2 regions of the Methylobacterium sp. 1030 genome follow, and region 1 is predicted to be linked to the other one. Evidence: predicted binding sites of a transcription regulator. Region 1 holds the regulator's gene; the other holds the start of a gene.
The links. Region 1 encodes LexA, which represses DNA repair genes until DNA is damaged. Its sites were predicted from a motif close to TGTTCNNNNTGTGTTCNG; they were not measured.

Region 1 (3,883 bases):
GCCCGGCGGCTACGACTTCGCCCGGGACGCCTATTTCCAGGGGATCGGCGCGGTGGGCTCGCTGATCGGCACCGTCACCGTCCGGGAACCGTCCGGGCCGCCGCCGCTGGGCCTGCGGCTCGCCGCTGCGCTCGACGCGGCGCGCAACGGGCTCACGCGCCGGATCGCGGAGGCCGCCGGCGGCCAGGCGGGTGCGGTGGCGGCGGCCCTGGTGACGGGCAAGCGCGGCCTCATCGGGCCGGCCACCAACGACGCGCTCCGCGCCGCCGGCATCTACCACGTGGTGTCGATCTCGGGCCTCCACATGGTGCTGGCCGCCGGCGTGGTGTTCTGGCTGGTGCGGGCGCTCCTCGCCGCGGTGCCGCTCTGCGCGCTGCTCTGGCCGATCAAGAAGATCGCGGCCGGCTTCGCCATGGTCGGCGTCACCGCCTACTGCGCCTTCTCGGGCTGGGACATCGCGGCCGAGCGCTCGCTGATCATGACCCTGATCATGCTCGGCGCGATCCTGGTGGACCGGCCGGCCCTGTCGATGCGCAACCTCGCCCTCGCGGCGCTGATCGCGCTCGCCCGGGAGCCGGAGGGCCTGCTCGGCCCGAGCTTCCAGATGTCCTTCGGCGCCGTGGCCGGGCTGATCGCCTGCGCGCGGCTGATCGACGGGCGGCTGCTCGTGCGCCCGGGGGCCGGGCGGATCGGGCGGCTCGTCGGGACCGGCCTGTCGGCGATCACCGGGACCCTGGCCACGACCCTGGTGGCGCAGGTCGCGACGGCCCCCTTCGCCACCTACCACTTCCAGACGGTCCAGCCCTTCGGCCTCGTCGGCAACGCCCTGACCCTGCCGCTCGTCTCCCTGGTGGTGATGCCGGCCGCGGTAATCGGCTGCCTCGCCTATCCCTTCGCCCTCGACCGGCCGGTCTGGTGGCTGATGGGGCAGGCGGTGGCCGGGATGCTGGCGATCTCGGACTGGATCGCCGGGTTCGAGCGGGCGGTCCTGGTGCTGCCGGCCTTCGGCGCCGGGGCGCTCGCCCTGCTGACCGCCGGCCTGCTGCTGGGGACGCTGCCGGCCTCGCGCCTGCGCTGGCTCGCCGTGCCGCCGGTCCTGCTCGGGCTCGTCCTCGCGGCCCGGCCCAACCACTACGACCTCTACGTCGACCGGCAGGGCGCGGGGGCCGCGGTGAGGGGCCCGGACGGGCGGCTCGCGGCCCTCGGCAGCCCTTCGGGCTTCGTCCTCGAGCAGTGGCTGAAGGCGGACGGCGACGGGCGGCGGTCCGCGGGGCTGATCGTCCGGTCCGGCAGCGGGCGCTGCGACCGGCTCGGCTGCACCGCCCGGCTGCCGGACGGGCGGGCGGTCGCCCTGGTCCGGGACCGGCGGGCCTTCCCGGAGGATTGCGCCCGCGCCGCGGTGCTGATCACGGGCCTCGCGGCGCCGCCGACCTGCACGGGGCCGCTGGTGATCGACCGGCGCGTCCTCGCCGCCCGCGGGGCCGTGGCCCTCCGGACCGACGGCGACGGCTTCGCCGCGCGCTACGCCCGGGACGACGGCCGCGCCGTGCCCTGGCGGCCGGCCGCCGGGCGCGGGCCGGGACCGCCGCGGCCGGTCACCGCGGAGCCGGGCGACCGCCCCGCGGAGGACGGGGTCGCCGCGACGCCGGAGGCCGACGCCGCGCCGGGCGGAGACCTCGCCCCCGGCGACGCGCCGGCCGAGCCGCTTCAGTAGCGGCGGACGAGGCTCACAAGGCGGCCCTGGATCCGGACCCGGTCGGGCCCGAGCACGCGGGTCTCGTAGGCCGGGTTGGCGGCCTCGAGGGCGATCGACGAGCCGCGGCGGCGCAGGCGCTTGAGCGTCGCCTCCTCGTCGTCGATCAGCGCCACGATGATGTCGCCGGTATTGGCCGTCTCCTGCTTGCGGATGACCACGAGGTCGCCGTCCAGGATGCCCGCCTCGACCATCGAGTCGCCGCGCACCTCGAGGGCGTAGTGCTCGCCGCCGGCCACGAAGTCCGGCGACAGGGTGATGGCGTGGCTCTGGTTCTGGATCGCCGAGACGGGGGTACCGGCCGCGATCCGGCCCATGACCGGGATCGAGATGGCGCGGCCGGACTCGTCGATCATCCGCGTGCTCGCCGGGGCCGGCGGCTGCTTGGACTTACCGCCCTCGACCACGCTCGGCGTGAAGCGGCGCGGCTCGGCGGGGGCCTGAGTCGCCGGAGCGGCCTGGGTCAGGCTCTCGGGGATCCGGATCACCTCGATGGCGCGCGCCCGATTCGGAAGGCGCCGGAGGAAGCCGCGCTCCTCGAGCGCCGTGATCAGCCGGTGGATGCCGGATTTCGACTTGAGATCGAGGGCATCCTTCATCTCGTCGAACGACGGCGGGACACCGCATTCCTGCATCCGGCTCTGGATGAATCGCAGGAGGTCCAGCTGCTTGCGCGTGAGCATCGACGGGGGACTCGCGGCTTGGCGGACCGCCACGTGACGGTCTCCGAAACAAATCACGAACAGGTTAAACGTTCCGCAAGTGTTCCGCAAGAGCGGCACCGCTCGGCTCGGCGCGCCGCGGGCGCGCCCGCGGGAGAAGGTCGAGAAACGCATTGACGGCGCAAGCGGAGCCGTTTCAATGCATCGCGGCGCCCCGCCGGGAAGGCGGCGGATCCGGGGTGCGGGCTGGGACCCTCTTGGAATGACGAGGATGCGACGACCCGCAGCTCTGCTGCCCCTCGGCCTCGCCGCCCTCGGCCTCGCCGGCTGCACCACCGGATTCTCCTACATCTCGCGGAACTACGTGGCGCTCACTCCCCAGGTCGTCACGATCGGCTGCAAGGAGCCCTACGAGGTCTACGACAACCGGCAGCTGCGCCGGATGCTGATCGTGTCCAACGCCCTGCGCGAGTATACCGGCTGCAACCTGAGCGAGGTCCGGATCGATCCGGAGCCGGGCGCCACCCGGGTGAAGCGCTTCCGCACCGCCGCCCGGGCCTATCTCGACGAGACCGTGCGCGAGGATTGCCGGATCACCGGCGAGACCGTGTTCGATCCGCTGAAGACCGAGTTCGCCTACGCCTGCGACGCGCCGATCGAGAAGCGCGGCACCGTGGTCCCCCGCCTGCCGGGCCGCAATCCGGGCCTCGGCGTGCGCTGACCGGCCGGCGGCGCGTCCTCAGGCGCCCGGCTTCGGGAAGGTCCGCTCCGCGGCGTCGCCGGCGGCGGCCAGCAGGGCGCGGGCGAAGGCCCGGGCCTCCGTCCGGTCGAGCACGATCGCGGCGGTGACCGGCGCACCGCCGAGGTCGGCGAGGGCGAGTTCCAGGCGCACCCCGTCGGGCACGGCGCTCGCCTGAAGGCTCCAGCCGGAGCCCCGGTCCGTGCTCTCCGCCATCGTGTTCCTCCCGCATGCCCGGCACGGCGCCGCGCGCCCACCGGAACGGCCAGGCCCGGGACCGCTCCCGGAGCCGCGCTCCGATCTTCCCTGCCTCGCCTGTCCGCGTTCCTCAAGGCCACAGGCCGCGCAGGGGTGGAGATGCGCGCCGTCGCGGATGCCGGCGGCCGCATCGCGGCGACGCGGGGCGGCACGGGTCCGCGCCCGCGCCGCAGCGCGGGCGAGGGCAGGGGCGGCCGGGATGGGAGCCGGCTTCGGGGCGATTGACGCGAGGCCGCCGATGATGTCTCCCGCGGGCTCCGATCAGGTGGAGTTCGAACATGCAAGAGATCTGGTTCCGCACGGGCGAGGCCACGGTGCTGGCGGCCGAGGGCCAGTACACCGACGCCATGCCGGAGGTGCTGATCGGCTCGGTGCGCGGCCCGGTCGGTCAGGCCTTCGCGTCGATGATGGGGCAGGTCCAGGGCCACACGCGGATGTTCGTGGTGCGCGACCTCAACCAGCTCGTGCGCC
Region 2 (3,883 bases), on a different contig from region 1:
GTGATCCGCCGCGGCGGCTCGGTCTTCGCGGTGGCGATCTCCGCCGTCGCGGCGGAGGCGCCCTCGCGGTCGGTCACGAGCGGCAGGCGGGTGGCGGTGGCTTCCGCCTCGCGCTTGGTCTTGCCGGGCACGGCATCCGTTTCGAGCTCGGCCTCGCTGCCGTAGAGCGCGCGCCAGCCCGGCACGCGCACGACGCTGCCGGAGACGGCGAACCGCCTCACGCCCAGCGGTGTCGCGACATCCGCCGTGACGCTCGTGCGCGCGTCGACCCCGTCGGGCAGGTGCGCGGCGAGATAGGCCTTCGCCACGAGTTCCCACAAGCGGAACTGATCGGTGCTGAGACGGCCGCGCTCGGGCGCCTTGCGCAGGGGCACGATGGCGTGGTGCTCGCCCGGATCCGCGACGTAGTGGCCCTTCAGGCCGCGACGGATCAGCGGCGCAGCGTCGCGCGGAACGACTGTGCTCAGGTCGGTCAGGACGGTCGTGACGGCCGCGATGATCGCGGCGGCATCGCCGGCCTGGCCCTCGGGCAGGTGCTCCGACTCCGTGCGCGGGTAGCTGAGGTACCCCTGATCGTAGAGGTCCTGAGCGATGCCGGCCGTGTGCTGCGGGTCCCAGCCGAACCGCTTGGCGCAGCGTCGCGCCAGGGTGTCCTTCGAGAACAGCCGGGGCGGCGCGCGCCGGACATCCCTGTGCGCGACCGCCAGAGGGCCCGACCACGTCGCCGCGGCGGACCGGATCGTCTCAGCGATCGCCGCATCGAGGATCCGCTCCTTCGGGGCGTGCCAGAGGGTGATCTCCGCGCCTGCATGGGTCCTAAGGTGCAGCGCGACCTTGAAGAAGTCCTGCGGCACGAAGGACCGGATCCGCTCCTCCAAGTCCGCCAGGATGGCGAGGGTCGGCGTCTGGACGCCGCCGAAGCGCCAGGGCTCCCGGAAGGCGGGCGGCCGCAGGCGCAGCGAGATCGCCCGCGTGCCGTTCAGGCCGAGATGATAGTCCTCGTACTGCCGGCAGAGCGCCTCGAGATAGGCGGCGTAGTCGCGCTCGCCCGAGGCGGGATCCTTAGCCAGGGCCGCGAAGGCGCGTCGGATCGAGACCTCGTCGAGCGCGCCGAGCTTGAGCCGGTCGACCCGGCCGTTCCAGCCGAGATGCTCGAGCACTTCCCACGCGATCATCGAGCCCTCGCGACCCGGATCCGTGGCGATGATCACGCGGTCCACGCCGCTCAGCGCCTGCCGGATCGCGGCGATCTTCGGTGCGTGCGACTGCCCGGACCGGTTCGTGCCGTAGCCGACCGGGATCGTGGGAAGGACGATCGGGAGGAGGTCGAAGCGCCAGGGCTTCCACTCGGGCCGGATGCTGCCCGGCTCCTCGGCCGACAGCAGGTGTCCCTCGGCGGCCACGCAGACCGTGCTCGGCGAGCGGAAGAAGCGCTGCAACTGGCGCATCGCCGAGGGCTTCTCGAAGAAGAACAGCGTGCGACCGGAGCTCGGAGATGACATGTCGCTGACCGCTCCGGCTGTCGCCGCGCCTGACCCAGGGTTCACATTTTGTTCCAGACGGGCTCGGGACGCAACTGGCGCCTCGAGAGGATAAGCCGTCGCAGAAGCTGGCGGCGTGTCGCCCTCCCCAGGCACACCGGCCGGCGCCGCGATGGTGGAGCGGCGCTCGTACCCGTGCTCCGGGCTCGCCCGCGGCGGCGACCCGGAATGCCTCCGTGGCCGGATCCCCGCCTGTGGCTGGCGCGCCGCCGTCGACCCGCGCACCGTCCTCCGAAGGCTCCGGGCACGCGCTCGCGCGCTAAGGGTTGCCCGCCCCAAGTGTCTGCCGAGACCAGCAAGCCTTCAGCGGGCGCGGCACCGAGGCCCGGTCGCGGGCCTAGCCGGCCGCGTGCGCCGAGCCGGGCTTGTTGCCGTGAATGAGGTCCCGACCCGCGTAGATGCCGCCCACGACCTGCAGATCGAGACGCTCCGCATCGCGGCGCCGGACCTCCGCCAGGATCGCGCTGGCCGCTTCCGGTTCGGCTCCGGTCGTCAGGAGCGCCTGCTCGCCGAGGAGCAGAGCCGACTCGACCGTCTCGCGGATCTGGTAGGCCACGCCCGCCTGGATCAGCTCGACCGCGTGTTCGCGATCCCGGGCGCGCGCCAGCACGGGCACCAGGGGGAACTCCGCCTTGGCGATCTCCGCGACGCGTCTGGCCATCGCGGTGTCGTCGACGCAGATCAGGATCGCCCGCGCCGTCGCGGCGCCGGCCGCGTGCAGAATGTCGAGGCGGGTGCCGTCACCGTAATAGACCTTGAAGCCGAATCCCTCGGCGAGACGGATGTTGCTCGGGTTCGTGTCGATGATCGAGACCGAGCAGCCCTGCGCTATGAGCGGCTGACTGGCGATCTGGCCGAAGCGGCCGAACCCGACGATCAGGGCGCTGCCCACGAGGTCCTCGGGCGCCTCGACGCCGTCGATGGACGGGACGGCCTTGGGACCGAGACGATCGAAGGCGACGACCATCAGCGGCGTGATCGCCATCGACAGGATGATGGTGGCTGTCAGGACGGCGTTGGTCGTGCCGTCGATGATACCCGCGCTCGCGGCGGCCGCGTAAAGCACGAAGGCGAACTCGCCGCCCTGCGCCATCAGGGCGGCGCGTTCCAGCGACTCGGCGTGCGAGGCGCGCAGCACCCGGGCCACGCCGTAGATGAGCAGGCCCTTCACGGTCATGTAGGCGGCGACGCCCGCCAGGATCAGGCCGGCATTCGCGGCGATCACCGTCAGGTCGAGGGACATCCCGACCCCGAGGAAGAACAGGCCGAGCAGGATGCCGCGGAACGGCTCGACATCGGCCTCCAGCTGGTGGCGGAAGCTCGACTCCGAGAGCAGGACGCCGGCCAGGAAGGCGCCCATCGCCATCGAGAGGCCGCCGAGCTGCATCGCGAGGGCCGAGCCGAGCACGACGAGGAGGGCCGCGGCCGTCATGACCTCGCGCGCCTTGGCGGCGGCGAGGAGGCGGAACAGCGGGTTGAGCAGCCAGCGCCCCGCGGCGACGAGCGCGCAGACCGAGAGCAGGGCGATGGCGACCGTGACCGCGCGCTCCGTCGCGCTCGCGGCGCTCCCGCCCGGCGCCAGAAGCGCGACGGCGGCGAGGAGCGGCACGATGGCGAGATCCTCCAGCAGCAGGATCGCCACGATGCGCTGACCCTTCGGCGTCGAGAGCGCGCCGCGCTCCTCCAGGAGCTGCATGACGATCGCGGTGGAGGTCAGCACGAAGCCGGTCCCGGCCACGAAGGCGACGGTGATCGAGAAGCCGAGGGCGAGTCCGACCAGGGTGAGGGCGGCGATGCAGGCGCCCACCTGGGCCAGGCCGAGCCCGAAGATCGCGCGGCGCATGCCCCAGAGCCGGGACGGCTCCATCTCCAGCCCGATGATGAAGAGGAACATCACGACGCCGAGCTCCGCCACGTGGAGGATGGCGTGGGCGTCCGTGAACAGGCCGAGCCCGAAGGGCCCGATCGCCAGTCCTGCCAGGAGGTAGCCGAGGACCGATCCGAGGCCGAGCCGCTTGAACAGCGGGACGGCGATGACGCCGGCCGCCAGGAGGGAGACGACCTGGACGAGTTCGCTCGCGGCACCGGATGCTTCGACGGCCATGGCGGGGTCCTTACGTGGGTGCACTGGCGCCCCGCGGCCCGTGCAGGGCCCCGACGTCGCGCCGATGGATCCATCTTGAGCGAAGCACGCGCAATCAGAAATGGAAACTATCGAAACGGATCGTTTCCATGAGCACTCATCGTGCGGCCTGCTCTGACGCGCGATCCGGAGCGAGGCCCCTCGTCCGGATCACGGAGGGGTGTGCTGAGAGGCTGGCGCGGCGACGGGTCTCTGCGCG

Region 2: the regulator LexA is predicted to act here: its motif matches at 1,541-1,558, upstream of ABIC30_RS08030 (type IA DNA topoisomerase).

Annotation. Positions count from the first base shown of each region.
Region 1 covers NZ_JBEPKM010000022.1:13,178-17,060, forward strand. The annotation lists gene ABIC30_RS26230 (ComEC/Rec2 family competence protein) at 1-1,714, shown strand, start outside; gene lexA (transcriptional repressor LexA) at 1,708-2,436, opposite strand; gene ABIC30_RS26240 (hypothetical protein) at 2,687-3,136, shown strand; gene ABIC30_RS26245 (hypothetical protein) at 3,155-3,370, opposite strand; gene fae (formaldehyde-activating enzyme) at 3,691-3,883, shown strand, end outside.
Region 2 covers NZ_JBEPKM010000004.1:349,580-353,462, forward strand. The annotation lists gene ABIC30_RS08030 (type IA DNA topoisomerase) at 1-1,502, opposite strand, end outside; gene ABIC30_RS08035 (monovalent cation:proton antiporter-2 (CPA2) family protein) at 1,879-3,645, opposite strand.